Regions from separate parts of the Paeniglutamicibacter sp. ORCA_105 genome, predicted to be linked through region 4. Evidence: riboswitches for the same ligand, from Rfam matches in the RefSeq annotation. Region 4 holds a riboswitch; each other region holds the start of a gene.
The links. A riboswitch is a leader RNA that binds a small molecule or an ion and turns the genes downstream of it on or off. The one in region 4 is predicted to bind thiamine pyrophosphate.
Positions count from the first base shown of each region.

Region 1 (7,773 bases), on a different contig from region 4:
GGGACACCGTCGGCGTGGTCCCCCGGGTGAGGGAAGCCGAGCAGGAATGACCCGACGCACAGCGGGTCCCGGCACGAAACCATGAACCCGCACCGCGGCGTCTTCGGCCGCGGCAACGCAATCAATGAGAAACTGGGGGGCATGGCCCATCCTCGCGCCGGGACCCCGGCACTGCCCCAAGACCTTATCGATCTCCCAGCGGTGCGCGACGCGTACTTCGATATCCACCCGGATCCCTCCGACCCCGCCCAGCGCGTGGCCTTCGGCACCTCCGGGCACCGCGGCACCTCACTGAACGGTTCCTTCAACGAGGACCACATCGCCGCCATCACCCAGGCCATTGTCCAATACCGGCGCGGCGCCGGGATCACCGGACCGGTCTTCGTCGGCAAGGACACCCATGCCCTCTCGGATCCTGCACAGGACACGGTGCTGGAGGTCCTGGCCGGCAACGACGTGTCGATCCTGGCCGATGCACGCACCGGCTGGACCCCCACCCCGGCCCTGAGCCACGCCATCCTGGCGCACAACGCCGACCCGGCGGCCCCGCGCGCCGACGGCATCATCATCACCCCATCGCACAACCCTCCCGCCGACGGCGGGCTGAAGTACAACCCTCCGCACGGCGGCCCGGCCGACACCGACGCCACCTCGTGGATCGCGAACCGCGCCAACGAGCTGCTGGAGGCCAAGCTGGCCGGGGTCAAGCGGATCCCGCTGGGCACCGCGCGGCTGGGCGGCAAGATCGGCTCCTTCGACTTCATGGCGTCCTACGTCAACGACCTGCCCTCCGTGCTGGACCTGGACGCGATCCGCGATGCCGGCATCCGCATCGGAGCGGACCCGATGGGCGGGGCCGCCGTCGACTACTGGGGGGCGATCGCCGAAACCCACAAGCTGGACCTCACCGTGGTGAACCCGGGCGTGGACCCGCGCTTTGCCTTCATGTCCCTGGACACCGACGGGAAGATCCGCATGGACTGTTCCTCGGCCGACGCGATGGCCTCGCTGATCGCCGCCCGCAGCTCCTTCGACATTGCCACGGGCAACGACGCCGACGCCGACCGGCACGGCATTGTCACCCCCGATGCCGGGCTGATGAACCCCAACCACTACCTGTCCGTGGCGATTGACTACCTCTACAACCACCGCACCGGGTGGTCGCCGGATGCTGCCATCGGCAAGACGCTGGTCTCCTCCTCGATGATCGACCGGGTCGCCGCCTCACTGGGCCGCACCCTGGTCGAGGTCCCGGTGGGCTTCAAGTGGTTCGTGCCGGGGCTGCTGGACGGTTCCGGCGCCTTTGGCGGCGAGGAATCCGCGGGCGCATCCTTCCTGCGCCGCGACGGGCGCACCTGGACCACCGACAAGGACGGAATCCTGATGGCGCTGCTGGCCAGCGAGATCACCGCCGTCACCGGCTCCTCCCCCTCGAAGCACTATTCCGCGCTGGCCGCGGAGCACGGCTCACCGAGCTATGCGCGCATCGACGCCCCGGCCGACAGGGAGCAGCGGGCACGGCTGGGGAACCTCGCGGCCACCGACGTAGCCGCCGAGGTGCTCGCGGGCGAGGAGATCACCGCACGGCTGACCGAGGCGCCGGGCAACGGGGCGAAGATCGGCGGGCTGAAGGTCACCACGCAGAACGCCTGGTTTGCCGCGCGCCCCTCGGGCACCGAAGACAAGTACAAGATCTACGCCGAGTCGTTCCTGGGCGAGGAGCACCTGGCCCGGGTGCAGGCCGAGGCGAGGGACATCGTCTCGGCGGTGCTCGCGTAGGCGCATGCTTGGCCGAAGGCCGGGTGGTTCCCGCATGCGTGGACCCCCCGGCCTTCGGCCATTCCGCGGACAAGCCGTGAAATCCTGCAAAAACCCTTGCCGGCATGGATATATGCCGGGCGGGGAATTCCTACATGAGCCTGTCGAGGAGTTTGGACTTCGCCCAGGTGTAGGGCGGGTAGATCGCCTTGAGCGTGTCCACCACGGTGGTCTTGCCCATCACGGAGCGCATCTGCGAGAGCCGCTCGAAGCCATGCCGCCCGTGGTATGAACCCATGCCGGAGGCGCCCACGCCCCCGAAGGGCAAGCCCGGGACGGCCAGGTGCAGGCTGGGCGCGTTGTGCACGATGGCCCCTGCCCGCACCTGGTCCCCGAAGGCGGATTGCAGCCGCGGGTTCTCGCTGAAGAGGTAGGCGACCAGCGGGTTGGGGCGCGCATTGATGAAGCGCACGGCCGCGTCGAAGCTTTCCACCGCGATGATCGGCAGGATCGGGCCGAAGATCTCCTCGCGCATCAATTCCGAGTCGGGATCAACGTTGGCCATCACTGTCGGCTCGATTTTCAGGGTGTCAGTGTCGTACCCGCCGCCGATGAGGACCTCGCCGTGCTCCAGGTAGGAAACCAGCCTGTCGAAGTGGGCCTTGTTGACGATGCGGCCGTAGTCGCGGCTGGCCAGCGGGTTCTTGCCGTAGAACCCGGTGATCGCCTTGGCCAGCTGCTTTTCCAGGTTCGAGGCGGCGTCGCCCACGGCCAGCACGTAGTCCGGCGCCACGCAGGTCTGCCCGGCGTTCATGAACTTCCCGAAAGCCAGCCGGCGCGCCACGGTGGCGGAGGACCCGTCCATCACCACGGCCGGGGACTTCCCGCCCAGCTCCAGGGTCACGGGTGTCAGGTGCTCGGCCGCGGCGCGGGCCACGACCTTCCCCACACGCTCTCCGCCGGTGTAAAAGATGTGGTCGAAGTGCTGTTCCAGCAGGACCTTGCTGGTTGAGGCCCCGCCTTGGACCACGGCGCACGCCCGGTGGTCGAGGAACTTGGGGATCAGCCGGCCCAGCAGCGTGGAGGTGGTCGGCGCCAGTTCCGAGGGCTTGAGCACGGTGACGTTGCCCGCGGCGATGGAGGCAACCAGCGGGGCGAGGATCAGCTGCAACGGGTAGTTCCAGGCGCCGATGACCAGCACCACGCCCAGGGGCTGCGGCTCGATCTTGGCCGCCGCCGGATGCAGGACCAGCGGGATCTTCACCGCCTTGGATTCCATCCACTCGGAGAGGTGCAGTTGCGCGTGGTCTATTTCCGCGCGCACCATGTCGATCTCCGTCATCTTGGCCTCGACCGCGCCCTTGCCCAGGTCGTCGGCCAGCGCGTCGATGAAGTCCTGTTCGTGCGCCTCCAGCATGCGCTCGAGGGCCTTGAGCTGCGAGGCCCGGAAACGGCGCGGGTGCGCCAGCCGGGTGGCCACCACGTCGTGCATCGAGGCGACGATCTCCACGATGTTCTCCGGCAGTTCGGGCACCACTTCGGGCAGCTCGAGCTCGTTCAGCGCCGTCGCTTCGCGAGGCGCCGCGGATTTGTGTGAGGTGTCGGAAGTGCCCATCCCTTGAGCCTACGGCCACTGTGGCATCGGCAACAGGCCGCCACGCTTGGCGGCCTCGGTGCGCGGGCGGTGCGCGGTGACATCGACTGCCGACCCCGGTGCCAGGTGGGATAGGCTCGCGCATAGTGACACGGGGTGTCGGCACTTGCGGCCGGCTGAGATGAAACCCGTAGAACCTGATCTAGTTCGTACTAGCGGAGGGATGTTGCTCATGGAATCCATGGCGCCTTCAATTCTCGTAACACCCGGCGAGCTCGCCGATGCCCTGGGCGCGCTGCGCGCCTCCTCACCCCTGGTCCAGTGCCTGACCAACACCGTGGTCACCAACTTCACCGCCAACGTGCTGCTGGCGGCCGGCGGGTCCCCGGCCATGGTGGACGTTCCCGGGGAGGCCGGCGACTTCGCCTCCGTGGCCGCGGGCCTCTTGGTGAACCTGGGCACCCCGAACACGGAGCAGGCGGCCGCCATGCGCGAGGCCGTTGCCGGCGCCGGCACCGCCTCGACGCCCTGGGTGCTGGACCCCGTGGCCGTCGGTTCGCTGCGCGTGCGCACCTCGCTCGCCCGCGAGTTCGTGGCCGCGCGGCCCACCGTGATCCGCGGCAACGCCTCGGAGATCCTGGCGCTGGCCGGTCAGGCCGTCGGCGGGCGCGGGGTCGAGTCCACCGACTCGGTTGCCGCCGCGGCCGGCGCCGCCGGGAGGCTGGCCAGGGAAAGCGGCGCCGTCGTCGCCGTCTCCGGGGAGGCGGACCTCGTCACCGACGGGGTGCGCACCGTGCACGTTCACGGCGGCAGCGCTCTGCTGACCCGCATCACCGGCGGCGGGTGCGCGCTGGGCGCGGTCTGCGCCGCCTTCCTGTCCACCGGCGGGGACCCGCTGGTCGCCACGGTTGCCGCGCACGCCTTCTATTCTGCCGCCGCCGAACGCGCGGCCGCCGCGGCCGCGGCCGCCGCGGCCGCGGGCCCCGGCACCTTCGCCCCGCTCTTCCTCGATGCCCTGGCCGCCGTCTCCCCCGCGGAGCTGGGAGCGACGGCGGTGCTCTCATGAGCAGCTACGGCGTGTACCTGGTCGCGGACTCCGCCTCCACCGCCGGCCGGCCGCTAGCCGACATCGTGAAGGCCGCGGTGGACGGAGGGATCACGACGGTGCAGCTGCGCTGCAAGGACATGCCGGCCGGCGAATTCGCGGACGTCGTGATGGAATGCGCCCACCACACCGCCGGGCGCGCGTCACTGCTGGTCAACGACCGCGTCGACGTGTTCCTGGCCGCCCGCGCCGCCGGCGCCTCGGTTCAGGGCGTGCACATCGGCCAGTCCGACCTGCCCGCGGCCCTGGTGCGCGAACTCATCGGGCCCGATGCCGTGCTGGGGCTAAGCGCCGCCGGCGAGGCGCAGATCGACGCCGCAAACAAGCTGCAGCTCCGCTCCCCGGGCACCATCGACTACCTGGGAGTCGGCGCCGTGCACGCCACCCCCACCAAGAAGGATGCCCCCGAGCCACTGGGCCACGCGGGCCTGGCCCGCGCCGTGGCGCACAGCGACCTGCCGGTCATCGCCATCGGCGGCATCGACGCGGACGACGTGGCCCCGCTGGCCCGCTCCGGCGCCGCCGGCGTGGCGGTGGTCCGCGCCATCTGCGCCGCCGAGGATCCGCGCGCCGCAGCCACGAACCTACTCAACCTCTGGGAGGGCACGAAGCCATGAACACCCCGAACACCAGCACCGTGAAGAACATCCTCTCCATCGCCGGCTCCGACCCCTCCGGAGGGGCCGGGATCCAGGCAGACCTCAAGTCCATTGCCGCCGCCGGCGGCTACGGCATGGCCGCCATCAGCGCGCTGACCGCGCAGAACACCCGCGGCGTTAGCGCCGTGCATGTGCCGCCGGCCGGCTTCCTGCTGGCGCAGCTGCGCGCGGTTTCCGAGGACATCGGCATCGACGCGATCAAGATCGGGATGCTCGCCAACGCAGCGGTCATCGACGAGCTCGGCGGCTGGCTGGCCGGGATCCGGACCGCCGCGGGCTCCGATGCCCCGGCGGTGGTGCTGGACCCCGTCATGGTCGCCACCAGCGGGGATTCGCTGCTGGATGCAGAGGCAACCAGCGCGCTGCGGCGCCTCTTTGCCCACGTCGACGTGATCACCCCCAACATCCCGGAACTTGCCGTGCTGGCGCGCGCCGAGGTCGCCGGGAACTGGGAGCAGGCGGTGGCCCAGGCGCGCTCCGTCGCCGCCGAGTACCTGGTCCTGGTGCTGGCCAAGGGCGGACACATGGAAGGCGAAACGTGCCGGGACGCCCTCATCGGTCCCGACGGCGTGCTCCTCGAGGTCGCCTCGCCGCGGCTGGCCACCGCCAACACCCACGGCACCGGCTGCTCGCTCTCCTCCGCGCTGGCGACCTTCTACGCCCGCGGCGGTGACTGGGCCCAGGCGCTGCGCCAGGCCAAGGCCTGGCTGTCGGAGGCGATTGCCCGGGCGGACGAGCTGTCGGTCGGAGGCGGGCACGGCCCGGTGAACCACCTGGCAGCACTCTGGGACGGGGTGCGCCCGGCACCGGCCCGGGACCCGCTGGCGCACTGGTGGGAGCGGATCGCCGGCATCCGCGCGGGTATCGACGAGCTCGCGTTCATCCGCCAGCTCAAGGACGGCTCCCTCCAGGCAAACGACTTCGAGGACTACCTGGGCCAGGACGCCCTGTACCTGCGCAGCTATGCGCGGGTCATGTCGCGGGCCTCGGAACTCGCCCCGACCACCGAGGAGCAGCGCTTTTGGGCGGGAAGCGCCGCCAGCTGCCTGGAGGAGGAAATGACGCTGCACCGCGGCCGGCTCGCCGATCAGGTTCCGGAGCCCTCGAACGCCACCACCGCGTACCTCAACCACCTGCGGGCCGGCAGCGACGACTACCCGGTGCTCGCGGCCGCGCTGCTGCCCTGCTTCTGGATCTACCAGGACGTGGGCAAGCGGCTGGCGGCGGCCAACCACCCGGCGCACCCCTACGCGGACTGGCTCGCCACCTATTCCTCGGTTCAGTTCGACGACGTCACGGCGCGGGCCATCGAACTGGTCCGGGGCGTTCACGCAAGGGCAGACGAGTCCACGCGGGCGGCCATGTGGCGCGCGTTCGAGGCCTCGTCCGTGCACGAGCTGGACTTCTTCGCGCAGACGGCCGCCGATGCGCCCGGCGCCGGGAACATGGTGGGTCTTAGCGCCCCGGGTGTCGCACTGCCCGTGGGGTGAGTAAAATGCACACGGGGGTTTGCGCGCCGCGTGCGCTCCCCCGGCATTTTTCCCACCCTGCGCCCGGAAGGCACCCATGAGCAACCGATTCGGCATTGGCTGGAACCTGCACGGCGACGGCAAGTCCATCTCCCCCGGAACGGTGGTGGCCCCGAACGAGCGCCTGCACTGGCCGCAGACCATCTCCATCGGCGTGCAGCACGTCATGGCGATGTTCGGGTCCACCGTGCTGGTCCCGGCGATCACCGGGTTCCCGGCCACCACCACGCTGTTCTTCTCCGGTGTGGGGACCCTGCTCTTCCTGCTCATCACCGCGGGCCGGGTGCCCAGCTACCTGGGTTCCTCCTTCGCGTTCATCGCCCCGGTCTCCGCGGCCATGGCCGGGCACGGGATGGCCGGCGCGCTGGGCGGCATCGTGGTCTCCGGCGCCGCGCTGTTCGTCGTCGGGCTGATCGTGCAGAAATCCGGCACCGGGTGGATCCACGCCCTGATGCCACCGGTGGTCATGGGCACCATCGTCGCGCTGATCGGCTTGAACTTGGCCTCGGCCACGCTGAAGCCGATGCAGGACTTCCCGCTGACCACCTTCGCGACGGTGCTGGCCATCGTGGTCTCCGCAGTGTTCTTCCGCGGCCTGCTGGGCCGCCTGTCCATCCTGCTGGGCCTGGTCATCGGCTACCTGGTGGCACTGGCACAGGGCCAGGTCGACTTCCAGCCGATCGCCGACGCCCCGGTCATCGGGTTGCCGGCCTTCACCACCCCCACCTTCCACCTGGACACGCTGCTGGTGTTCCTGCCGGTGGTGTTCGTGCTGATCGCCGAGAACATCGGCCACGTCAAGACCGTGGGGCTGATGACCGGCCGCGACCTCGATGCGGTCAACGGACGCGCGCTGATGGCCGACGGCGCGGCGACGCTGCTGGCCGGCTTCGGCGGCGGCTCGGGCACCACCACCTACGCGGAGAACATCGGCGTGATGGCCTCCTCGCGCGTGTACTCCACCGCCGCCTACTGGATCGCGGGCATCGTGGCGATCCTGGTGGCGTTCTTCCCGAAGTTCGGCGCCGTCATCAACACCATCCCCGCCGGGGTCTCCGGGGGCGCGGGCATCGTGCTCTACGGCATGATCGGGATCATCGGCGCGCGCCTCTGGGTGCAGAACAAGGT
Region 1 covers NZ_JBIXLM010000026.1:28,897-36,669, reverse strand. The annotation lists gene ACIPUB_RS13375 (M4 family metallopeptidase) at 1-50, shown strand, start outside; gene pgm (phosphoglucomutase (alpha-D-glucose-1,6-bisphosphate-dependent)) at 142-1,779, shown strand; gene ACIPUB_RS13365 (aldehyde dehydrogenase family protein) at 1,910-3,373, opposite strand; TPP riboswitch at 3,495-3,593, shown strand; gene thiM (hydroxyethylthiazole kinase) at 3,585-4,418, shown strand; gene thiE (thiamine phosphate synthase) at 4,415-5,074, shown strand; gene thiD (bifunctional hydroxymethylpyrimidine kinase/phosphomethylpyrimidine kinase) at 5,071-6,606, shown strand; gene ACIPUB_RS13345 (uracil-xanthine permease family protein) at 6,683-7,773, shown strand, end outside.
Region 1: another riboswitch for thiamine pyrophosphate. It lies ahead of thiM (hydroxyethylthiazole kinase); the one in region 4 lies ahead of thiO (glycine oxidase ThiO).

Region 2 (7,773 bases), on a different contig from region 4:
GGGCGAGGGACACGATGTGGCCCACGGTCAGCTCGGCTGCCGAAATGATGTTGGAGGTCGGGGCATTCACGACCATGACGCCGGCCTGGGTGGCTGCCTTGATGTCCACATTGTCCAGACCCACACCCGCGCGGGCGATGACCTTCAGGTTCTTGGCGGCCGCAATGGCTTCTGCGTCGACCTGGGTTGCGGAGCGCACGAGGATGGCGTCAACATCTGCAATCGCGGACAGCAACTGGGAGCGGTCCGCACCGTCGGTCTGGCGAATTTCGAAATCGGGACCCAGGGCCGCAACGGTTGCGGGCGAGAGTTCTTCGGCCAATAGGACGACTGGCTTGTTTACAGACACAGGGGTGGCACCTTTGCTATTTCAGTGGGCTGGATGCTTGGACCGGATTGAGACGGGCCAGATACCAGAATATCGTCCGCCTCGTCATAATCCCGGCTCGATAGGTCGATGTTACGGGACAAATCCGGGTCACTGTGCGCATAGTCACAGACACTTGGCTTACGGGGCAATACGTGGCTTGGACCGCGCAATCCGCTCTCCCGCTCATCCCAGTGGCCATCACTCGGCCCTGGATCCGGCCGGCGGCTCGATGTCCACCCAGCGAATCAGGGCCGTCAGGTTGCCGACACCATCGTGGTGCCATCCGGCGGCAGGCTCAGGCATGCTCCCCACGGCGCAGATCCGGTCTACCCCGCACGCGCCAAGCGCATCGGACCACGCTTCGAGCGTTTGTGGCGAACAAGCTACGCCCACCGTCTGCAGGTCACGGCGCAACGGTTCCATCAGGTGCAGCACCTCCTCGATTCCCTCGACGGAGTGGATACGGAGGAAACGGTTCAGGGGCGAAGGAACAAGGGTTTCGGGCCGGGAGTCATGGACAACGGTCCAGTTGTTGCCCGCCGGAGCGGTGAAGTACAGCGGTCCGTCATCAGCGTAGGAACGGAATTCCTGGGTCGAGCGCACCCTGTCCAGGGCGACATGCTCGTCAAGGCCCAGCCGGGCCCGGGGCTCCGCGAGGTCGAATAGTTGCATCTGCTCGGCGACCGCGGCGGCAAAGCGTCCCGGGTCGACCTCGCCGCCGCGTTGGGCAAAGACGGCATGGGGTGACAAGCAACCCTGTTGATCGTACTGGGAGGCGTCGTAGGCGACCTTCCGGGCAGTATTCGCAAATTCCGCTTCAGTCAGTGCCTCGACACCGATCACCGCAAAACTTACCTTGTGCCCGTGCGCAATGAACCTCACGCCGGACGGCACGCGGGCCGACACCGATGCAATGGCCGCGCCGCCGCCGGTCGCCACCACTGCGTCGGAACGGGCAAATGCCGCACGCTCGATCTCTTCGGCTCCCCCGCCCCAATGGACAACCGCCAGGCAGGAGGCCAACGCCGGGTCTTCCTCGGCGATGCTCTGGGCCAGGAAAACCGCAAAAAGCGGTTCGCCCGAGGCCGACTTGCCCAGCATTGCCGACTTCACCAGCAGTGTGCACACCACGTTCCACGCAGCCAGGCCAGGCACGTTCCCGGCCAGGACCTGTGTGGTCAGGCGTGGTCCATAGGCCTTAGAGCGGCCCCCGGCACCATTGGGCCGGAAACCGTCCAGGATCAGGGGGTCCTCCAGGTCCTGGGCGAGGAAGCGCAGGAGGCGATCATGCCGGAAGGTCTGCAGGTAGCGGGCCAGGCCGCGGCGCACCATGGCGGGGGCATAGCCCGTCACCGCCGGCAGCACGGCCTCGGCCCGCACCCGCCAGTGGTAGTCCGGATCGTCCCACCGGGCGAAGACCTTCCCGAGCACGTCCACCACGTCCATCACCGGCCTGTTGGCCAGGTGCTCCCGCTGGGCAGCAAGAAGCCGACTCGCCACCAGGTCCAGGAGGGCGGGAGACATCTGCGGCACGCGAACCACGATGCCGCCCACCGTCATTTCCCGCCAATCGAGCCCTTCGAGCTCGTGGGTTTCAAGTTGCGGCAGGAAGTAGCCGTCGATTGCCGGGGCCTCGGCGCTGCCCGGCACCGCGAGGGATCCGTCCATGTACGTTGGTTCCTTCATGGCTCAACCCCGGTTCGCGCCGAACATCTCATCCAGTGCCATGGAGCATCCCCTGGCTTCGGCGGCCTCGGCGCGTCCGAGCAACACGAAGTCGGGTTGTGCACCTGCTCCCCCGGTTGCCGGTGGCACCAGGTATCCAATGTCCTCGGCGAGCACCGCGAGGCACGATCCCCTGTTGGCCAGGTCGTAGTGCACGATCAGGCCGTGGCTGCCCCGTTCCGCGTCCCGTCCCGTTTGGGGATCAATGACCCGGATCCGGCTCCATGCCGGGACCGCCTTGCGCCGCTGGCCCGGCTCACGGCCCAGCCATGCCTCGCGCAGCGTGGAGTCGTAGTACTGGGTACTGATTTCGGTCATGCCGTAGTAGTTCACGCACCATTCATCGGCAATGCCGAGGCGTTGGGCAAAGAGAGACCGCAATTCCTCGGCCCCCACCTCGCGGGAACGTCCCTTGTATCCACCGGTGTCCAGCAGCCTGCTGCCGGCGGGCAGGGAGAAGAACAGTCCTTCGCGTTCGAGGGCGTCGAGCAGGTGCACGTAGGCAAAGGAGGTGCCCAGCAATGCCACCGGTTCCCCGCTTGCTTCCGCATCGCGCAGCACCGCGGCCAGTCGTTTCCAGTCGAGGGTGTCGCCCGCCATGAAGTGGTCGCTTCCCGTGGCCCCAAAGGCGTCCACCAGCTCACCCAGGAAATGGGCCAGGGATGAACTCGGGTTCTCCGTCGGGCCGGGGTTGAGCACCAGCAGTGGCATACGCCGTGTATCGGGCAGGAAGTAGTGGGCGAATCCCTCGCGCGCCGAGGCATCATAGAGGTGCAGGTGCGGGTGGTGGTTCCTGCCGCGCGTGGACGGGTCCGTGCTGCCACTGGTCATGAAGACGGCTGCGGAGTCTTCCGCCGGTGCGCAGGCCAGGGTCAGTTCCTTGAACGCGGTCAGGGGCACCGCCGGGATGTCCTGCCACTTGGCGACGACGCCGGGCTGTGCACCACGTGCCCGGCAGAAGCGCTGGTAGGGAATGTTGCGTTCGAATTGGTAGGCGAAAAGTTCAAGCGCCATGGCGTTGAATTCGGCGTTATCCGGGCACTGTCCCGTTCCGTGGGCCTGGACCGGCTCCGGACCCCGCTCAATAAACGCCTGGAGGCGCAGGTCCAGGTCGTCGCGTTCGGCCCCGGGCATGCTGGTGGATCCATGGCCGTTCATCGGGCGTTCTCCTCTGCCGTGCTGGACTCGAGCAGCTCGCCGGTGTCCGCGGTTGGCCCCGACGGTCCGTCCAGGCTCCGGGCCTGCCCGCCCAGCGACGCCAGGTCCGTGCTGCGCCCGGCAATGGCCGACACCAGCAGGGTCACCACTGCGGAGGCCGCAAGTGCGGCGAGGAACGGGGCCAGTGACAGTCCCTGGGCAAAAGTGGCGATGGCCACGGCGGCCGGCAGGTTTCCTCCGGCGATCCAGCCATAGCCCAGTGCCGCCACCAGCCCGGCGATCGATCCGCATATCGCTCCCGTGGAGGTCGAGCGGCGCCATAGGCCCAAGAGGATCGGGATGATCGTCGCGGCACACAGCAAGTCGGCGATCAGGAACAGTCGCAGCACCGAGAAGCCTTGGAAGGCAATCAGAGCGGGGATCGCCGTAAACACGATCGTGGCTATGCGCGCCCCGGTGAGGCCGAGTCTGGGTACATGGGTCACGGCCATGGCAGCCAACCCGTTTTGCAACGTGTCCACCGTGGAGGCAACCAAGGCCAGGGTCAGCACCAAGACCGCAGCAAGCACCCAGCCCGGCTGGGACTCAAGCAGGGCAAAGAACGGCACCGCCGGCGTGCCCAGGGCGACACCGTAACCGGCCGCGAGCAGCCCAACCAGGGCCGCCGCGAATACCACTGGAAACCGGGTGACTGCCCCGATAACGGCGCCGCGGCTCAGTGCGCGGGAATCGCGTGCTGCCCAGACACGTTGCCAGTACCCGTTGTGGAAGAGCGTTGTGGCGGTGACAGCCACCACCAACGTCAGCGCGGCCTCGACACCGCCAAGGTCAACGGTCAGAAGTGCCGGGTCCAGCGGTGCCTCGGCACGGGCAAGTCCCCCGAAGAGCACCATGCCGACGACCAGTAGCAAGGCGAAGAGCATCCAGGATTGCCAGCGGTCGGTGCGGATCGAGGCCCGCAGACCGCCGTAGGCGGTGTACAGGGCGGTGATCAACGCCACCGCGACAATGCCCAGCCGAGGGTCCAAGTCGGACATGCGTCCTAACACCGCGCCAATGGCTGTCAGCTCGGCAGACAGGGCAATGAGCATGTACATCATGGAAATCACCAGTGCATAGATGTGCATGGTGGATCCATAGCGCAGGCGCACAAACTCCACGAGGTTGTGTCCTTGCGGGATCAATGCCCGCAGCCTCTTGCCCACCAGAACGAGTCCAATCAGCGGCACCGTAACTGCTACGGCATAACCGACCACTCCGGCAATGCCCGTACTCGCACCGATTTCCGGTGCTGCAAAGAGAATCCAGGCACCCACCCCCGAGGCAAAAAAGGACAATCCCAGCCCCAGGCCGTTTTGGCTATTGCGCGCCACGGCGAATTCCTCGAGGTTTCGATCCCGGCCCAGTCCAAGGCCAACCCAGGCAAACACCGCCAAGACCAACACCAATATCGCCAAGGACACGGAAAAATCAAGCATCTGCAAACATCCCTTCGCCGGCATTACCCGGACAGGTTCATGCGGTCGGCGACACCCTAAGTCGCCCTCTCAGCCTGGTCTTTCCCAAGCTCCCGCGTTGTGTGACCGACTCTAGCCACAGGTTGAACCGGTTCCCAACCCAACGCCCTCCAACACCTCGAATATGACGTGGACCATCCGATTTCTCCCGCACTGGATGGATATGCGGTTCATGGAGCTCGACAGCATCCATGGAAAAGGAGTTGAAGTGACAGGCGAGGCGCCCATGCTCGTGCGTTTTTCGCGCAGAGCCGTTGACACGTGCGCGCAGCGGCTCTGAAAAACCCCTAGCCATGTGGGACTTGGAAACGCTGGATTGGAGGCTATGTTGACTCCAGGCACGCCGAAGAAGATTACCTTCGTCAACCCGTGTCAGGTTCGATGATCTTGATGCAGAATGTCCTGGGTACGACTGTGAAGTCCACGTCGGGGATCCTAACCGGGTCCAAGATCTATGGATAACACTTCGTAGCTGGCTACGTGTCGTTGCCCTCTGGAACGGCGACGTCCGGGACTTTCCGCAGCCCCGAACGAGCGCCGAAGAGCGCTCAGGCGCCGCGCACCGCGACTTCGCCGGACTTGGCGTTCTCCGTCCCGAACACGAGGTAGCGGTTGGCGATCTTCTCGGTGAAGAAGCGGTCGTGGCTGACCACCACCACGGCACCAGGGAAATGCAGCAGCGCTCGTTCCATCACCTGGGTGCTGGACATGTCCAGGTGGTTCGTCGGCTCATCCAGGATCAGCACCGAGGCACCCGAGAGCAGACACATTGCCATGGCCACACGGGCACGCTGGCCTCCGGACAGATTTCCGATGCGGTTCTTCAAATCCGCCTCGGAAAACTGGAACATGGCCAGGAACCGGTTCACCGACTTTTTCGTCGCACTGAACGCCAGGGAATTCGGCATGGCATTCACCGCGTGGGTCACGGTGTCGTTCGGATCCAGTTCGTCAAGGATCTCGTTGTAGGAAACGACCGCGGCACCCTTGGTCCAGGTGACGTATCCCGAATCCTGCTTTTCCTGTTCGGTGAGTACCCGCAACAGCGTCGACTTGCCGCTGCCGTTGGCACCGAGGATCACCATGCGGTTGCCACGCCGGACCTCGAAGCTTAGGTCAGTGAAAAGGGTCTTCTCCCCATAGGACTTCGATAAGCCCTCAACTCGACAAAGGGTGTCCTTGATGTGCAGGCCACCGTAGATTTCGGTGATGATCTTGTCCACGGGCCGCGGGGCGCGTGACTTCTTGATTTTGGAAAGCTTGTTGTCCAGGCCCTTGCTTGCAGCCTTGGCTGCTTCCCGGCGGTCGGAGATGCCTTCGGCTTCAAAGGCGAGGAGCTCCGACTCGTGAACGAACTGGGACTCAAGGGACTTGAGCTTGAACTGCTTGGCCACCACGTACTCGGCGAAGTTTCCCGGGTATTCGTGGAGGTGGAAATTCTCGACCTCGATGATCCTGGTAACCACCGAGTCCAGGAACTTGCGGTCGTGCGAAACGATGATTGCCGCGCCCTTGAATGACTTGAACCAGTTCTCCAGCCATTCAACACCCGCAACATCGAGGAAGTTGGTGGGTTCATCCAGAAGCAGCACATCCGGGTCCTCGAGCAGGATCTTTGCCAGTGCAGCACGGTTCCGCCAACCGCCGGACAAGGAATCGATGGGGCAAACCCGATGGGCCTCGTCGAAGCCCAACTTGGTGAGCACGGTGTCGATGGAGCGGGGGTAGTCCCAGCCATCCATGTGATCCATGGATTCAAACAGTTCGGACTGGCGGTGAATCAACCGATCCATTTCATCGGCCTTGGGGTCGGCGGCAATGGTCACATCGATCTCGGCGAGTTCCGCTTCAATCGCCTTGACCTCGGCAAAGAGCTCGTCAAGCACCTCGGAGATGGTGGACGCCCCGTTGAGTTCCGAGAACTGGGAGAAGTAGCCGATCTTGGTTCCAAGTTCCACCGCCACGGTGCCGGCGTCCGGCTCCACTTGGTCAAGGATCAGTTTCAGCAAGGTCGACTTGCCCGAACCGTTCCTGCCGATAAGCCCGACCCTGTCCCCCGCTTCAAGCTTGAAGAATGCCTCGCGCAGGATCTGGTTGTTTTCAAATCGCACGCTGACATCGTTTAGCCGGATCAAGCTCATGGTGGTGTGGTCCTATCAAGAGAATCGGTGGTGGAATGACGGGCATATTTCCCCATATGGGGGTTCGCTCGGTGACATGGACACGAGCCAATACCGCTAAACACCACTATCGATTCTACAAGGCGGGGCACGGTGGTGCCTTTCACCTTCAAATGCCAGACTGGGGTGAGGAGGCGAGCCGTGGCTGGAAACGAATTCACCGGTTCACGCGACAGCTCTGCCCACGAACAACTGATCTGGGAGTACATAGAGTCACTGCCCGAGAATGAAATCGACGGCATCATTGCACGCGCAGAGCGCAAGGTTGAAAAAATCGGCCATGGCATGTCGATGGCCGGACGGCCCCTCGAGCCAAAGATCCGCAACCGGCTGATTCAGGCGGCCATCCTGCGAGAACTAAATACCCGCGCTGGATGACATCCGAGGTGCGCGCCCATCCTTGGGACCATAGTGCGGGCACTATTTCACCAGCGGTGCCCCGGTCCCGGAATTTCCGTAGGTCTCCGCATGGATGTGGTCCAGATGTCGCGTCGTATCGTTCCAGTTGTTGACGAACTGATTGCCGTACTTGCCGGATTTCGAGTACTCTTCCCATCCCTTTGCCGGGCCCAACCAGATCTTGTCTTTCCAAATCAAGTAATAGATGCCGAGCGACTCGCGGTTTGCAATGAGGAACCGGGCAATCTCATCGCCGTTCCTGATGCCTTGGGCGCTCTTGTAGTCCTTGATCATGAGGTCCGTGGCCACGCCGCTGCTGTGGCCGACGGAGCCGGCGCGGACACCGCCATAGGCTGAAACGTAGCCCGCATACCTTTGCTTCACTGCTGCATTGACCGCAGTGGTATCCGGCTGGAGCGTTGCC
Region 2 covers NZ_JBIXLM010000048.1:937-8,709, reverse strand. The annotation lists gene serA (phosphoglycerate dehydrogenase) at 1-349, opposite strand, end outside; gene ACIPUB_RS17740 (acyl-CoA reductase) at 569-2,038, opposite strand; gene ACIPUB_RS17735 (hypothetical protein) at 2,060-3,253, opposite strand; gene ACIPUB_RS17730 (sodium:solute symporter family transporter) at 3,250-4,731, opposite strand; TPP riboswitch at 4,722-4,837, opposite strand; gene ACIPUB_RS17725 (ABC-F family ATP-binding cassette domain-containing protein) at 5,319-6,881, opposite strand; gene ACIPUB_RS17720 (hypothetical protein) at 7,092-7,328, shown strand; partial or broken gene ACIPUB_RS17715 (SH3 domain-containing protein) at 7,371-7,773, opposite strand, start outside.
Region 2: another riboswitch for thiamine pyrophosphate. It lies ahead of ACIPUB_RS17730 (sodium:solute symporter family transporter); the one in region 4 lies ahead of thiO (glycine oxidase ThiO).

Region 3 (7,773 bases), on a different contig from region 4:
GGTCTCCAGCGTGCGGCTGCTAACCCCGGTGAACTCCATCGACGGCACCGCCATTGCCCGCGACGCCCGGCTGCACGCCGAGCTCACCGCGATGGTCGACGCCATCGCCTAAGATTCGAGGCACAACCCCCATGCAAGAGCTGTTCCAGCTGGTGCCCGCCGCCTACGTGGTGCTGCGCCGCGGCAACCGGGTGCTGCTCCAGCTGCGCCAAAACACCGGTTTCATGGACGGGCACTGGGCCTGCGCCGCGGCCGGCCATGTCGAGGCGGGGGAATCGGTGGAAGCCGCCGCGGTGCGCGAGGCCGCCGAGGAAATGGGATTGCGGGTGGATCCGCGGGACCTGCTCCCGCTGGCCACCTTGCACCGCACCAACGGCGGGGATTCGCCGCGCGCCCAGCGCGTGGACTTCTTCTTTGCCGTGTCCCGCTGGGCCGGGGAACCGAGCATCATGGAGCCGGAGAAGTGCGGGGCCATTGCCTGGTTCGATCTGGACAAGCTGCCCGACCCCATGCCGGAGCATGAACGCTATGTGCTGCAAAACCTTGCGGCCGGCACGTTGCCGGCCATCGCCTCGCTGGGCTTCACCGGGTAGCCCGGAGCACCCAGGGAAACGAACGGGGCCTTGCCCGTGCCCATCGCAAGATGCACCCGGGCAGGGACCCGTCGTGTCGTTGGCCGGGCTAGCTCCAGACCAGGTTCCAGGTTCCCAGAGTGAGGGCAGCCCAGGTGGCCGCGGCACCCAGCAGCAGGCCGGCGGCGACGATGGCTGCATCCCGCCGCCCGTAGACAGAGGTCCGGAGCCAGGTCCGGGCATTGGTCCCGAAGCCCTTGGCTTCCATGGTCACCGCCAGCCGCGAGGCCCGGCGGATGGCCTGGACCAGCAGCCCGAAGACCTGTCCCAGGTTGGCGCGCAGCCGCTGCCCCGCCGAGCCCCGGCTGCCCACGCCGCGGGCGCGCCGGGCCATGCCCAGCGTGGTCCACTCCTCGATCAGCAACCCCAGCAGGCGCATGCCCGCCAGCGCCCCGAGCACGAAGCGGTGTGGAAGCCGCGCCTTCTGCGCCAGCGCGTTGGCCAGGTCCGTGGGGTCGGTGGTGAACAGCACCAGCACCGCCGGGATGGCGATCGCGAAGGCCCGCAGGCCCGTGGCGGCACCGGCAGCCAGCGAACCCTCGGTGATGTCGAAGATGCCCAGGTCAAGAAGCACCACGCCGGAATCGTTGCCCACCAGTGCGGTGCCCCATGCCCCGAAGAGCGCCGCGAGCAGCAGCGGCCAGCCGCGAGCCAGGAAGCGCGGGATCGACAGCCCCGCCAGCGGCAAGGCCAGGAAGGTCGCCACCACCACCAGGGCGCTGCTGACCCAGTCCATGGAGGCCACCAGCGGGATCGTCGCCAGCGCCACCGCGGCGAGCTTGGCCAGAGGGTTGGCCCTGCCCAGGAAGCTGGCCCCGCCGCGCGCATCGGCCTCCAGCAACCCGGGCCGGATCGCGACGCCGTGTTCGCCATACGTGGTCCCCGGGCTCTCGAGGACAAATTCCCCGGCCCCCAGGGCGCGGGCGAAATCCGCGTCGTGGGTCACGGCGATGATTGCCGTGCCGCGCTCCAGTTCCTCGCGCAGCAACAACGCCAGCTCCCGCCAGGTGTTGGCGTCCTGGCCGAAGGTCGGCTCGTCAAGGATCAGGATCCGCGGACCCGAAGCCAGAACAGTGGCCACCGAGAGACGTCGCTTCTCACCGCCCGAAAGCGTGAAGGGGTTCGCCTCGGCAAGATGCCCCAGCCGCAGCCGCAACAGCAGTGTTTCGACCCGTGCCTCGATCTCCCCGTCCGTGAACAGCGGATCCCGGGTGCCGGGCTTGACCGCGTGGGCAGGCCCGAAGGCCAATTCCTCGCGGACCGTGTTGGTGACGAATTGGTGCTCCGGTTCCTGGAACACCGAACCGATGCGCCCCACCAGTTCGGTGGCGCGCCAGTGGTAGGGGCGGGCCTCGGAGCCGGCAGCCAGCTCCCCGGTGGCCAGCACGGTGCCTGAGGCCTGTGGCAGCAAGCCCCCGAGCGTCAGGGCGAAGGTCGACTTGCCCGAGCCGTTGGCCCCGCGCACGCACCAGGCCTCACCGGCCGCGACGCGCAGGTCAAGCCCCCCGGCAGCGATTGATCCGCCGCGCTTCCGGGTGACCGCCAGGTCCGTGGCCTCGAGCAGCAGGGCGCCGCCATCGGTTCCGGCGGACCGCACGTCGATCGACGGGGTGTATCCGGGGACCCAAACCCCGGCGGAGATCAGTTCCTCGCGCACCTTCCCGGGCCCGAAGAGCTCGCCGGGGGTTCCGTCGTGGGCGATGCCGCCGCCCGGTTCCAGCACGATGACCCGGTCCATGTGCGGAGCCCAGGCCTCAAGGCGGTGTTCGACGATCAGCAGGGTTGCCCCGGTGGCATCCAGCGCCGCCAGCACCGCATCGCGGACCTCCAGAACGCCGTCCGGGTCGAGGTTCGCCGTCGGCTCGTCCAGGAGGACCAGTCCCGGGCCCATGGCCAGGATCCCGGCGAGGGCCAGGCGCTGTTTTTGTCCGCCGGAGAGTGCGGCGGTGGGGTGGTCCAGCGGGACATCGAGTCCCACGGCATCGAGGGCCTCGATGATGCGTTGGGCGATCTCTTCCGGCGGCACCGAAAGGTTTTCGGCGCCGAAAGCCGTGTCGTCCCCGACCCGGGCCTGGACGACCTGGGTTTCGGGGTCCTGTTGCATGAGCCCGACCAGGCCGCGGCCCTGGGCCGCCGGGGTTCCGTCCAGCAGCAGTTCGCCGGAGGAATAGGCCTCGTCGTCCTCGTGCAGGACCCCCGCCAGGGCATAGAGCAGCGTGGATTTGCCAGCGCCCGAGGGACCGGCCAGGAGCACGCGTTCCCCGGCGCGGATATCCAGGTCAAGGCCGCGGAGCGCCGGCTGGGCGCGGTCGGCATGCCGCCAACCCCAGTTGCGGGCGCTGACCGAGACGGCCGTGGCCAACCGGCTGCCGGTGTCCGGGGTGCCGGCTTCACGGTTCAGCATCGAAGGTGAGGTCATGATGGCTGCCGCGTCCTAGAGGATGGCTTCAGTGGCCGCCTTGCGGCTGGCCAGGGCGCCCAGGGCGCCGGTCTTGGCCAGGGCGCGGGTGGCCAGGAAGGAGAGCAGCCCGGCAATGACGATGCCCGAGATGGTCATGAACGCGATGTAGGAGAAGAGCATGCCGGTGGTGTATTCGGGGAACCAGCGGAAGATGAAGGTGTCGTTGACACTGCCGAAGAGCCCTGCCGCGCCTCCGGCCAGCAGTGCCACGGGAAGGTTGAACTTGCGGTAGCGGAACGCGGCGAACACCAGTTCAGCGCCCAGACCCTGGATCAGGCCGGAGGCCAGGACGGTCAGCCCGAATTCGGAGCCCATGAGTGCCGAGACCATGGCGGCGACGATTTCGCAGAAGAGTGCGGCACCGGGCTTGCGGATAATCAGCGCGCCGAGCACCGCAGGGAAGAGCCACATGCCCGAGACCAGGGAGGCGGAGGGCGGGAAGGCCAGGAAGAGGAAGTCAAGCAGGTGGTGGGTGCTGTTCCAGGCCCAGAAGATGACGCCCGAGGACACTGCGATGACTGCCGCGATAACGATGTCAACGACACGCCAGGACGAGGTTGCCGGCTTGTGCCCGGCGGGCTGGTTGGTGGTGCTCATGGTGGTGATCCTCCTTGGATACAAGGAGGGGAGGGAAAACGCGTTTTTGAACGCACCCCCTGAGAACTCGACTTCCTTCGCCGGTACTAGCCGGGGCAGGTTCGAGGGTCTGCGGCTATCCGCACTCTCAGCGCCTTGGTGCGAATTTCTTCGCACGACGCTCCCCTGTCGTGATTGTTTCAGTTCTTTGATGTTACCTCAGGCTATGCTGGGGCAGGTACCGTTGCCAGCAACATTTGGGAGTCCCCTTGAACAGCTTGATGAAACTCATCGGCCCAGCTATCTCGATCGCCGCCGGTTTCCTGGGTGGAAAAATCGTTGACAAAGCCTGGACCGGTTTCACCGGCCGGAAGCCGCCGAAGCATGGCAACGCGGAAGCGCAGGCCGAGGCCAGCCTGCGCCAGATCATTGGCTTCGCCGTCCTGTCGGCCACGACCGCGGCCCTGATCCAGGTGTTCACCGACCGCGGCACCCAACGGGCATTGGCCAGGTTCGCCAAAAAGGCCTGACGCAGTAAATGACTGAGGAGGGGGTCCACGATTTTTCGTGGACCCCCTCCTCAGTCATTTGCCGCCGAGCCGTCCCGGACGCCGGCCTGGAACCGGGCCTTCGCCAACCACCGGCGGGCCGAGGGCGCCCTAGTCGATGAAGTCGGTGCGGTCCCGGGGCTGGCCCTTGCCGTGGTCTTGTTCCTCGCGCTGGGCCGCGGCATCGACGACGGCGGCCAGTTCGTCGGCCACGAGTGTCTCGCGCTTGAGGTGCCGCGTCCGGTATCCGGCGCGTCCCACCATGTGCGCGGAGACCGGCGCGGTGAGCAACTGCAGCAACCAGGCCAGGACCAGCACCGGCAGCACCGCCCAGGAACGCAATTCCAGCCCGAGCGCAGCCAGCAGCAGGAACAAACCCAGCACCTGCGGCTTGGTAGCCGCGTGCAGGCGCGAGAGCAGGTCGGGGAAGCGCAGCATGCCGATTCCGGCGGCCAGGGACATCAGGCAGCCGACGATCATGAACGTCCCGGCAATGATGTCGATGATGGTGTCAAGCATCAGGCGTTTCTCCGATCCGTGACGAAGCGGGAAACGGTGACCGAACCCACGAACCCGACCAGGCACGCCAGCAGCACGAAGACCAGATTGTTGGTGTGCCGGTTGACTGTCATCTCCACGCAGAGTGCCGCGGAGATGATCAGCAGCAGGACGTCGGTGGCGATGACGCGTTCCAGGATGGACGGGCCCATTGCCAGCCTGACGATGGCCAGGCAGGCGGCAATCGAGAGCGTGATGCCGCAGATCCACAGGACGATGATCATGAGGGTGCTCCGTCTTCGTTGTTCGGGGCCGTTGTTTCGGCGTTCAGCGCGGCCAGTTCTTCCTTGGTGCCCATCATGCGGATCAGCCGTTCCTCGATCAGCAGGACGGCCGCCCTGGCCTTCTCCACGCCCGCCTGGTCGTTGACATTGAGCACGTGCAGGTACAGCGTGGAGGACCTGCGGTCCACCTCGACGACATAGGAGCCGGGCACCAGCGTCAGCACGTGGCCCACGCAGGTGGCCAGCAGGTCGGACTCGGTGCGCAGCGTGACGGTGATGACGGCGCTGGTGGTCCGCGGGCCGCGGAATATCGCCAGGAACATGACCTCGAAGCTGGCACGGGTGATGTCGCGCAGGAAGGCGAGGATGAAGACCACTGCACGCCAGATGTTGAAGCGTCCCGAGAGGATGATCGGCGGCAGGCGGAAGACCCGCACCAGCAGCAGCGAGATCAGCAGCCCGAAGACCAGGTTGCCGACGGCGAAGTCCTGCCAGAGCGCGCCCCACACCAGGGTCATGCCGATCAGCAGCGGGATTTCCTGGCGCAGCGTGGAGCGTTGGCGATGGCCGCTCTCGTCCTTGGCGTCGACCAGTCGTTGTTCCGGGCTCATCGTGCCTGCCCTTCTCCGGTGCCGAGGACGGCCTCGATGTAGTTGCCCTTGTCCAGCATTTCCATGGCCACCCTGTCGGTGAAGTCGAAGAGCGGCCCGGCAAACACCGTCAACGCCACGCCCACCAGCACCAGGGCAGCGGTCATGGCGACCATGCCGTTGGGCAGCAGGGCTGCGTTGCCGCGGTCGGAATAGCGGCTTGCCGGCTCGTCCGCGACGATGTCGTAGGTGGCGCCGCGCGCCGCGGAGACGCCCACCAGCAGCAGCGGGTCCGGGTCCGTGGCGTCCTCGGCATTGCGCCAGAAGGCCCTGTTCCAGATGCGGGCGACGGCCAGCAGGGTCAGCAGCGAGGTCAGCAGGGAGACTCCCACCAGCGCCCAGGCCATCGGGGTGCCCAGCTCGGCACCTCCCTGGACCAGCCCCAGCTTGCCCAGGAAGCCGGAGAACGGCGGGATGCCGCCGAGGTTCATGGCGGGGACAAAGAAGAGCAGGGCCAGCAGCGGGGAGAGCTTCGCGAGGGAACCGAGCCTGTCGATGTTCGAGGTTCCGGCGCGGCGCTCAATGAGCCCCGCCACCAGGAACAGCGAGGTCTGCACCACGATGTGGTGGGCCACGTAGTACACGGTGGCGCCGAGTCCCAGCTGGTTGCCCACGGCCACGCCGAAGATCAGGAAGCCGATGTGGCTGGTCAGCGTGAAGGAAAGCATTCGCTTGATGTCGGTCTGCGCCACGGCACCCAGGATTCCCACCAGCATGGTCAGGCCGGCCACGACCATCAGCGCGTCGGAGAGCTGGTTCCCGGGGAAGAGCAGGGTCTCGGTGCGGATGATGGCATACACGCCCACCTTGGTCAACAACCCGGCGAACACCGCGGTGACCGGTGCCGGGGCCGTGGGGTAGGAGTCGGGAAGCCAGAAGGACAGCGGGAAGACCGCGGCCTTGATCCCGAAGGCCACCAGCAGCATCACATGCAGCACCGTCTGGGTGCCCGGTGAGATCTCCGGCAGCTTTTGTGCCAAATCGGCCATGTTCACGGTGCCGACGGCCGCGTAGATCATGCCGATGGTGATCAGGAACAGCACCGAGGAGGTCACCGACACCACCACATAGGTGGTTCCGGCGCGGATGCGCGCGGTGGTGCCGCCGAGGGTCAGCAACACGTAGGAGGCGGTCAGCAGGATCTCGAAGCCCACATAAAGGTTGAACAGGTCCCCTGCGAGGAAGGCGTTTGACACGCCGGCCACCAGGATCAGGTAGGCAGGGTGGAAGATCGACACCGGCCCGTCCTCGTCCCCGTCGGCCATGCCCTGGCTGGTGGCGTAGAGCAGCACCGCGAGGGAGACGATGGTGGAGACCACCAGCATGAAGGCGGAGAACCCGTCGACGACCATGGAGATTCCGAAGGGCGGCGCCCAGCCGCCCAGGGTGACCGAGTAGGTCCCGCCGTTCCAGACCGTGGCCAGCATCCAGGTCTCAAGGATGAGGGTGAACACCAGGACGCCAATGGTCACCGCGCGCTGGGTGCGGCGCTTGCGGCGCAGGATGAAGGCCAGGGCCGCGCCGAAGATCGGCAGGGCCACGGCAAGCGGGGCAAAGGAAACGGCGCTCAGTGGTGCGTCGATCATGCGCCGGGCCCCTTGTCGGTGGTGGTGTCCGTTGGCACGGAGTCGTCCCCCTCGAATTCTGTGGTGTCTTCTGGCACCGGCGAGTCTTCCTCGAAGTCGAAGGTCGACTGCTGGGAGACGCGAAGGTCCTCGACGTCGTCGGCAACCACGTCGGCCCGGGAAATCACCCAGGAGCGGTAGATGATGCCCAGCATGAACGCGGTCACCGCAAAGGTGATCACGATGGCCGTGAGGATCAGCGCCTGCGGCAGCGGGTCGCTGTATTGTTCCGGGCCCAGCGCCGACTGGTACAGCGGCGCCTCGCCGCGGCGTCCGCCGGCGGAGAGGATCAACAGGTTCACCCCGTTGCCCAGCACCACGATGCCCAGCAGCACCCGCGTCAGCGAGCGTTCGAGCAGGAGGTAGATCCCGACGGCAAAAAGTACGCCCATCACTATGAGCAAGGTGATATTGGTGCTCAACGTCCCACTCCCGTCTCCGCGTCGGAAACCATGTCATGTGTGTCGGTGGGGCTGCGGCCCTCGGAACGGTCGTCGAT
Region 3 covers NZ_JBIXLM010000020.1:67,499-75,271, reverse strand. The annotation lists gene ACIPUB_RS11635 (aminodeoxychorismate lyase) at 1-112, shown strand, start outside; gene ACIPUB_RS11630 (NUDIX domain-containing protein) at 132-593, shown strand; gene ACIPUB_RS11625 (ATP-binding cassette domain-containing protein) at 682-3,051, opposite strand; gene ACIPUB_RS11620 (ECF transporter S component) at 3,067-3,690, opposite strand; TPP riboswitch at 3,746-3,867, opposite strand; gene ACIPUB_RS11615 (DUF4235 domain-containing protein) at 3,939-4,199, shown strand; gene mnhG (monovalent cation/H(+) antiporter subunit G) at 4,329-4,736, opposite strand; gene ACIPUB_RS11605 (monovalent cation/H+ antiporter complex subunit F) at 4,736-4,999, opposite strand; gene ACIPUB_RS11600 (Na+/H+ antiporter subunit E) at 4,996-5,610, opposite strand; gene ACIPUB_RS11595 (Na+/H+ antiporter subunit D) at 5,607-7,235, opposite strand; gene ACIPUB_RS11590 (Na(+)/H(+) antiporter subunit C) at 7,232-7,696, opposite strand; gene ACIPUB_RS11585 (Na+/H+ antiporter subunit A) at 7,693-7,773, opposite strand, start outside.
Region 3: another riboswitch for thiamine pyrophosphate. It lies ahead of ACIPUB_RS11620 (ECF transporter S component); the one in region 4 lies ahead of thiO (glycine oxidase ThiO).

Region 4 (7,773 bases):
GAGCACAGCATGGGCACGAAAACAACGCTGAGGATGGTTGCGATCTTGGGGGCCGCAACCATCCTGGCGCTGTTCACGGTGCAGGGAACGCTGGCCGCGTGGAGCCAAACCGCCGCATCGAAACCCCAAATCGTATCCGGTGCCGACTTCTCGTTGACCGTTAAGACATCCGGGGGCACGGCACAACAGCTCTCGGTTTCGGGGCAAACCGTGACGATTCCCGGGGTCACCGGGCTACTGCCCGGAACCACCCGCACCACCGCCGTCACGCTCACCAATTCGAGCAACGCCGGCAGCGGGACGTTCCGCATCAGGGTGGATCCTGGTCTGCCAACGGCAACAGGTGCGCTCGCGCCCTATCTCACCACCGACCTCTACAGGGTCCAGGGCACCGATTGCTCGGTGAACCGCATCGCAATAGCAGTGGAGCTGGGACAGGGCCAAAGTGGCACGCTCTGCCTGACAGTCGCACTGGCGACCAATGCCCCGGCAACCCTTGGGGGAGCGGTAGCAGGCGTTGGCTTCAACCTCAACGCCACCCAACTCCAGTAAACCCACCACGCAGATAGGTATGGTCCCCCATGTCCCGGCATACGGCAGCACATTCATCCGTCGCCCGCCACGCACTTGGCCGGGTCGGGACCGCCGTCAGTTTCGTCGCCCTGGTTGTTGCCTCGTTGGCAGCATTGGTGCTCATCGTGGTCCCCGCCCTCACGGGGTCGCAGGCTTATTCGGTGCTGACCAGCTCCATGCTGCCGAACTATGGACCGGGAACGTTGCTGGTCGTCAAGCCCGCCCCGTTTGAATCATTGAACGTCGGCGACGTGGTGACCTACCAGCTTGAATCGGGCCGCCCGGAAGTCATCACCCACCGCATCGAATCGCTCGCTGCGGACCAGTCGGGCATGCGCACGCTGGTCACCCGGGGAGACAACAACGATGTTGCCGATGAAACCCCTGTCACCGAGGTGCAGATGCGCGGGAAGCTGTTCTACGCGGTGCCGTACGCAGGATTCGCGGCCAATTGGTTGGGCAACCACGACCGCGGACTGGTGGGCAACCTCGTTGCAGCCGGGCTGATTGGCTACGGTGCCATCACCATGATCCGCGGACTTGTCGCACGGCGGCGTGCCGCGGCGACCCCCGACCAGGACGAAGAGGCCTCCTGGCAGGTATCGGCGTGAGCGCGCGCGGCACCCGCGAGCGGTCGGGTTCGTGGCGCATCGCGGCGATTGTCTACGGCGTCATCGTGGTCCTTGGGCTCGGCGCCACCGGAGCACACGCGCTGTGGACGCTGAACGGGTCGGTGGCCTCCACTGTGGTCGCCGGCCCGTGGGCACCGCAGGGCGTGAACCCCGCAACCGTGACCTGTACCCGCAAGGACGGGCCGCTGTTGGGCGATTCATACTCCGACCTGACCCTGAAACGGGGCGCAGTCGACGCCACCGGATACACGGTGCAGGCCGTGCGGAACTCGGTCACGACCACAAAAACCACATCGAACACAACGGCAACCTTGCGCCTGGACGGCGCGGCCCTGCTGGGCACCTACGTGTATGCCGTGACAATCACGCCCACGGCCTCGGGGCTTAGCGGCGCGCCGGCGCGCGTCACGGCGGAGCTGTCCAAGGTCCTGCTCGTGACCAGCGTGAAGTGCACCCCGGCCTCGTAGCGGGCCGGGACGGCTACGCTCCGACGTAGGCTCCCAGGTGCTTGCCGGTCAGCGTGGAACCATCGGCCACCAGCTCCGCAGGGGTCCCCTCGAAAACGATGGTGCCCCCGTCGTGGCCCGCGCCCGGACCGATGTCGATGATCCGGTCCGCGTGTGCCATGACGGCCTGGTGGTGCTCGATCACGATGACCGACTTGCCCGACTCCACCAAGCGGTCCAGCAGGCCCAGCAGCTGCTGGACGTCCGCGAGGTGCAGGCCGGTGGTCGGCTCGTCCAGGATCAGGATGCCGCCGGTTTCTCCCATGTGGGTGGCCAGCTTCAGGCGTTGGCGTTCGCCGCCCGAGAGTGTGGTCAGCGGCTGGCCGATGCCCAGGTAGCCCAGGCCCACGTCGGAAAGCCGGGTGAGGATCTTGTGTGCTGCCGGCAGCTTCGCCTCGCCGGCGGCGAAGAATTCCTCGGCTTGCGCCACCGACATCGCCAGCACCTCGGAGATGTCCTTGCCGCCCAGGTGGTAGTCGAGCACCATCGAGTCAAAGCGCTTGCCCTCGCACTCCTCGCAGGTGCTGGAGACCCCGGCCATCATGCCCAGGTCGGTGAAGATGACCCCGGCGCCATTGCAGGTGGGGCAGGCGCCCTCGGAGTTCGCGCTGAACAGCGCCGGCTTCACGCCGTTGGCCTTCGCGAAAGCCTTGCGGATGGGCTCCAGCAGCCCGGTGTAGGTGGCGGGGTTGGAGCGCCGCGATCCCTTGATGGAACCCTGGTCGATGCTGATGACGCCCTCGCGCCCGGCGACCGATCCGGTGATGAGCGAACTCTTGCCCGACCCGGCGACGCCGGTGAGGACAGTGAGCACGCCAAGCGGGATGTCCACATCAACGTTCCTGAGGTTGTTGGTGTTGGCGCCGCGCACCTGAAGCGCCGAGGAGGAGGTGCGCACGGCCTCCTTCAGCTTCGCCCTGTCATCCAGGTGATGCCCGGTGATGGTGTCGGAGGCGCGCAGGCCTTCCACCGTGCCCTCGAACATGATCTGTCCGCCGCCGGAACCGGCTTTTGGGCCCAGGTCAACGACGTGGTCGGCGATGGCGATGGCCTCGGGCTTGTGCTCGACGACCAGCACGGTGTTGCCCTTGTCGCGCAGGGCCAGCAGCAGCTCGTTCATCTTGTCGATGTCGTGCGGGTGCAGCCCGATGGTCGGCTCGTCGAAGACGTAGGTGACGTCGGTGAGCGAGGAGCCCAGGTGGCGAATCATCTTGGTGCGTTGCGCCTCGCCCCCCGAAAGCGTTCCGGAGGGGCGGTCCAGCGAGAGGTAGCCCAGCCCGATGTCGACGAAGGAATCCAGCGTGTCCCCGAGCGCGTCAAGCAGCGGGGCCACCGATGGCTCGCGAAGCCCGCGGACCCAGCGCGCCAGGTCGCTGATCTGCATGGCGCAGGCATCGGCGATGGACTTGCCATCGATCTTCGAGTTGCGGGCGTGCTCGGCCAGGCGCGTGCCGCCGCATTCGGGGCAGGCGGTGAAGGTGATCGCACGCTCGACGAAGGCGCGGATGTGCGGCTGCATGGCCTCGACATCCTTGGCCAGGAACGACTTCTGCATCTTGGGGATGATGCCTTCGTAGGTGAGGTTGATGCCCTCGACCTTGATTTTGGTCGGCTCCCGGTGGAGCAGGTCATGCATTTCGGCCTTGGTGAACTTGGACAGTTTCTTGTCCATGTCGAAGTAGCCGGATCCGGAGAAAATGCGCCCGTACCAACCGTCCATCGAGTAGCCGGGAACCGTCAGCGCCCCCTCGGAAAGTGACTTGGTCTCGTCAAACAGCGCGGTGAGGTCGAAGTCGTTGACCTTGCCGCGACCCTCGCATTCCGGGCACATGCCGCCGGTGATGGAGAAGGATCGCCGTTCCTTGATCTTCTTCCCGCCCTTTTCCAGGGTCACGGCGCCTGCCCCGGAAACCGAGGGGACATTGAAGGAGTACGCCTGCGGGGAACCGATGTGGGGTTGTGCCAGCCGCGAGAAAACGATGCGCAGCATGGCGTTGGCGTCGGTGACCGTGCCGACGGTGGAGCGCGGGTTGGAGCCCAGGCGTTCCTGGTCCACCAGGATCGCGGTGGTCAGCCCCTCGAGCGTGTCGACCTCGGGGCGGGCCAGGGTGGGCATGAAACCCTGCACGAACGCGGAGTAGGTCTCGTTGATCATGCGCTGGGACTCGGCGGCGATGGTGCCGAAGACCAGCGAGGACTTGCCCGAGCCGGAGACCCCGGTGAACACCGTGAGGCGGCGCTTGGGGATCTCGACGCTGATGTCCTTGAGGTTGTTCACCCGGGCACCCCGCACGCGGATCACCTCGTGGCTGTCGGCGGCATGCCTCGTTGCGGACGTGCTGGTCGTGGTCTCGCTGGTCATTGCTTCTCCCATTCGTGCCGGCTCCGCGGCGGCGGAACTCCCCACGCCTAGACTATCGCCCGCACCGCCGCCCGGTCTTCCTGAAAACTGCCCCTTCTACCGGGCTATGGATTGCCGTCTCCGGGTCGTTGAAAATGAGCGGTACGGAAGCCCGTCCGTGACATTTTTTCTTGTATCCGTGCCAGCGGTAAGGACCAAACGGAGAATTGGGGATGAGGGGTTTCGCGGGAACTGTCCAGTGCGGTCATGGAGCGAGCGGATGACTTCGATGCCGTGGGAGGGGAGCGCTTCGACGCCCAGCGTGTGGTGGACGACGACCGGCGGTTTCCCGGCCAGGGTCTGCGTATCGAACTTCCCCTCGTCGGTGATGGCCCGGTCGGAGTCCTGAGTAGTTGGCGGCGACCGGGCCGATACCCGATAGGGCCGGAAGGCCGGAGGTGTCGTCGGCTAGCCCAATTCCGGCAGCCTGGACAGCAGCGCCCGCGCAGCAGCAGTCGGGTCGTCCGCGTCCGTGATGGCGCGGACCACCACGATGCGCGAGGCACCCGCCTCGACGACCTGCTCCACGTTGCCCAGGTCGATACCGCCGATAGCGAACCACGGCTTGGTCGTCTTCAAGGAGGCGGCGTGCTCCACCATCTCCAGTCCGACGGCCGCGCGCCCGGGCTTGGTCGGGGTGGCCCACAGCGGGCCGACGCAGAAGTAGTCGGTATTGGGGTCAGCAGCCGCCGCGGTGATCTGCGCCGGGTCGTGGCTGGAAAGCCCCACGGTGACGGAGGGCCCGAGCAGCGATCTGACCCCGGGCAGCGGCAGGTCTTTCTGGCCCACGTGGAACACCGGTGCTCCGGAGAGCATCGCCAGGTCGGCACGGTCGTTCACCGACCACAACTTGCCGAATTCCCCGGCCACTTCGCGCAATACCTGGAGCAGTTCGAGCTCCTGCCCGGCGTCCAGGTTCTTGTCGCGCAGCTGGATGATGTCCACCCCTCCGGAATAGGCGGCGCGCAGGAAATCCGCGAAATCACCGCGCTCGGCCCGGGCATCGGTGCACAAGTAAAGGCGCGCGGAAGCGAGGTCCGGGGCGCTTAAGACGGGGGTCGCTTCATCTTGGGTGGTGATCTGGCTCATGTCTCCTAGACTAGTTCAGTACCGCGGGAGCCAGGAAAGCTGGCTGAGAGGGCGCCGATTGCGCCGACCGACAGACGCCGCCTTCGAAAACAGGGTGGCGTGGAACCTGATCCGGCTCATACCGGCGTAGGGAAGGAGACCTCGATGTCGCGCACCGTGCCCGACCCCCTGTCCACCGACGTTGCCGTCATCGGCGGCGGAATCATCGGCCTGGGCATCGCCCTCGAAGCACAGCGCGCAGGGCACCGCATCATGCTCATCGACCCGGACCCCGCCTCCGGTGCGACGTTCGCCGCTGCCGGCATGCTGGCCCCTGTCAGCGAGCTGCACTACCAGGAAGAGGACCTGCTTTCCCTCACCCTGGCCTCGGCCGCCCGCTGGCCCGATTTCGCCCGGACCCTGGCCGCCGAGACGGGCCTGGACCCGGGATTCCGCACCACCCCCACGCTGGCCCTCGGCGCGGATGCCGCCGACCGTGCCGCGCTGGGCGACCTGCGCGAGGCACAAACCCGGCAGGGGCTTGAGGTCACCCGGATAACCACCCGCGAAGCGCGGGCGCTCGAACCGTTGCTTTCCCCGCATATTTCCGCCGCCCACCTCATTGCCCAGGACCACCAGGTCGATCCGCGTGCCCTGGCCAAGGCCATCATGGAATGCCTTGCGGCAACCGGCACCAAACGCGACGGGGTGGAATCGGGGCAGACGCTGGTCCGCACCCGGGCAACGGCCCTGCTGCACGAGGATGCCGCCGATTCGGGCTCCCGGGTCACCGGGGTGCTGCTTGCCGACGGCACCGAGGTCCGCGCCAGCGAGACGATTCTCGCCAACGGCCTGGGCGCCGCCGATTTCGCTGGACTGCCCGATGCGCTGGTGCTGCCGTTGCGCCCGGTGCACGGGGACATCCTGCGGCTGCGCGTGCCCGAGCACCTGCGCCCGCTGACCACCGCCACGCTGCGCGGGATGGTGCGCGGGGTGCCGGTCTACGTGGTCCCGCGCGAGGATGACACCGTGGTCATCGGGGCGACCGCCCGCGAGGACGGCAACCCGGGGGTCAGCGCCGGGGGAGTACACCAGCTGCTGCGCGATGCCCAGGTGCTGCTGCCCGCGGTCGCCGAGCTCGAACTCATCGAAACCACCGCCCGCGCCCGCCCCGGCACACCCGACAATGCGCCGTTGCTGGGACGCATGGCCTCGGCGACCGGGCCGGATGTGCCGGGTCTACTGATCGCCACCGGGTTCTTCCGGCACGGCGTGCTGCTGACCCCCATCGCCGCCCACATCGCCGTCGAGCTGATCGCCGGCCGCAGCGACCCCGCCTGGGACCGCTTCCGACCCGACCGCTTCTCACCGGCCCTGAAACCCAAGGAGTATTCATGAGCACCATCCAACTCAACGGCGCACCCAGTCCGCTGGCCGCCGGGACCACCCTGGCCGAGCTGGTCACCGCAGTCACGGGGCGCGAGCTGCTGCCCACCGGCAAGCCCGCGGACGGCGGACGCCTGGGCGTGGCCGTTGCCCGCAACTCCGGCATCGTCCCGCGCAGCCAGTGGTCGGTGACCGAGCTTGAGCAGCACGACGACATCGAAATCGTCACCGCCGTCCAGGGCGGCTAGGTCCCTCCCTGCACATCCGCTCCGCCCCCCTCTTGGAAGAAAGCGAAGGACCATGACACAAACACTCACCGAGACCGAACCGCTGGTCATCGACGGCATCGCCCTGGGTTCCCGGCTCATCATGGGCACCGGAGGCGCACCGAGCCTGGACGGACTGGGTGCCGCGCTGGTTGCTTCCGGCACCGAGCTGACCACGGTGGCCATGCGCCGCTACAGCGCGCCCGGACCGGGGTCCACCGGCGGCACCAACCTCTTTGACCTGCTTCTCGAGAACAACATCCGCGTTCTGCCCAACACCGCCGGCTGCTTCACCGCCCGCGAGGCGCTGATGACCGCCGAGCTCGGACGCGAGGCCCTGGAAACCGACTGGGTCAAGCTCGAGGTGATCGCCGACGAGCACACGCTGCTGCCCGACGCCGTCGAACTCGTCGAGGCCACCGAGGCCCTGGTGGAGCGCGGCTTCAAGGTCTTCGCCTACACCAACGACGACCCGGTGCTGGCCCTGCGTCTCGAACAGCTCGGGGCCGCGGCCGTCATGCCGCTGGGTGCCCCGATCGGGACCGGGCTGGGGATCCTGAACCCGCACAACATCGAATTGATCGTCTCCCGGGCCTCGATCCCCGTCATCCTCGATGCCGGAATCGGCACCGCCTCCGACGCGGCGCTGGCCATGGAACTGGGCTGCGACGCGGTGTTGCTGGCCTCGGCGGTGACCCGGGCACAGGATCCGGTGCGCATGGCACAGGCCTTTAGACATGCTGTCATTGGTGGCAGACTGGCGGCACAAGCAGGGCGCATCCCCAGGCGCACCCATGCCCTGGCCTCCTCCGCCATGGAGGGACGCCCGGATCTCTAGAACCGGAACCGAAGGAGAGAACCATGCCCGCAAAAGATGTTCTGAGTCTCGAACAAGTCCAGGCGAATCTGTTGCAGCTGCCGCAGTGGCGCTACGGAATGGG
Region 4 covers NZ_JBIXLM010000004.1:4,407-12,179, forward strand. The annotation lists gene ACIPUB_RS02790 (SipW-dependent-type signal peptide-containing protein) at 10-552, shown strand; gene ACIPUB_RS02795 (signal peptidase I) at 582-1,184, shown strand; gene ACIPUB_RS02800 (hypothetical protein) at 1,181-1,672, shown strand; gene ACIPUB_RS02805 (ATP-binding cassette domain-containing protein) at 1,686-4,073, opposite strand; gene thiE (thiamine phosphate synthase) at 4,521-5,201, opposite strand; TPP riboswitch at 5,216-5,351, shown strand; gene thiO (glycine oxidase ThiO) at 5,346-6,578, shown strand; gene thiS (sulfur carrier protein ThiS) at 6,575-6,814, shown strand; gene ACIPUB_RS02825 (thiazole synthase) at 6,867-7,670, shown strand; gene ACIPUB_RS02830 (4a-hydroxytetrahydrobiopterin dehydratase) at 7,694-7,773, shown strand, end outside.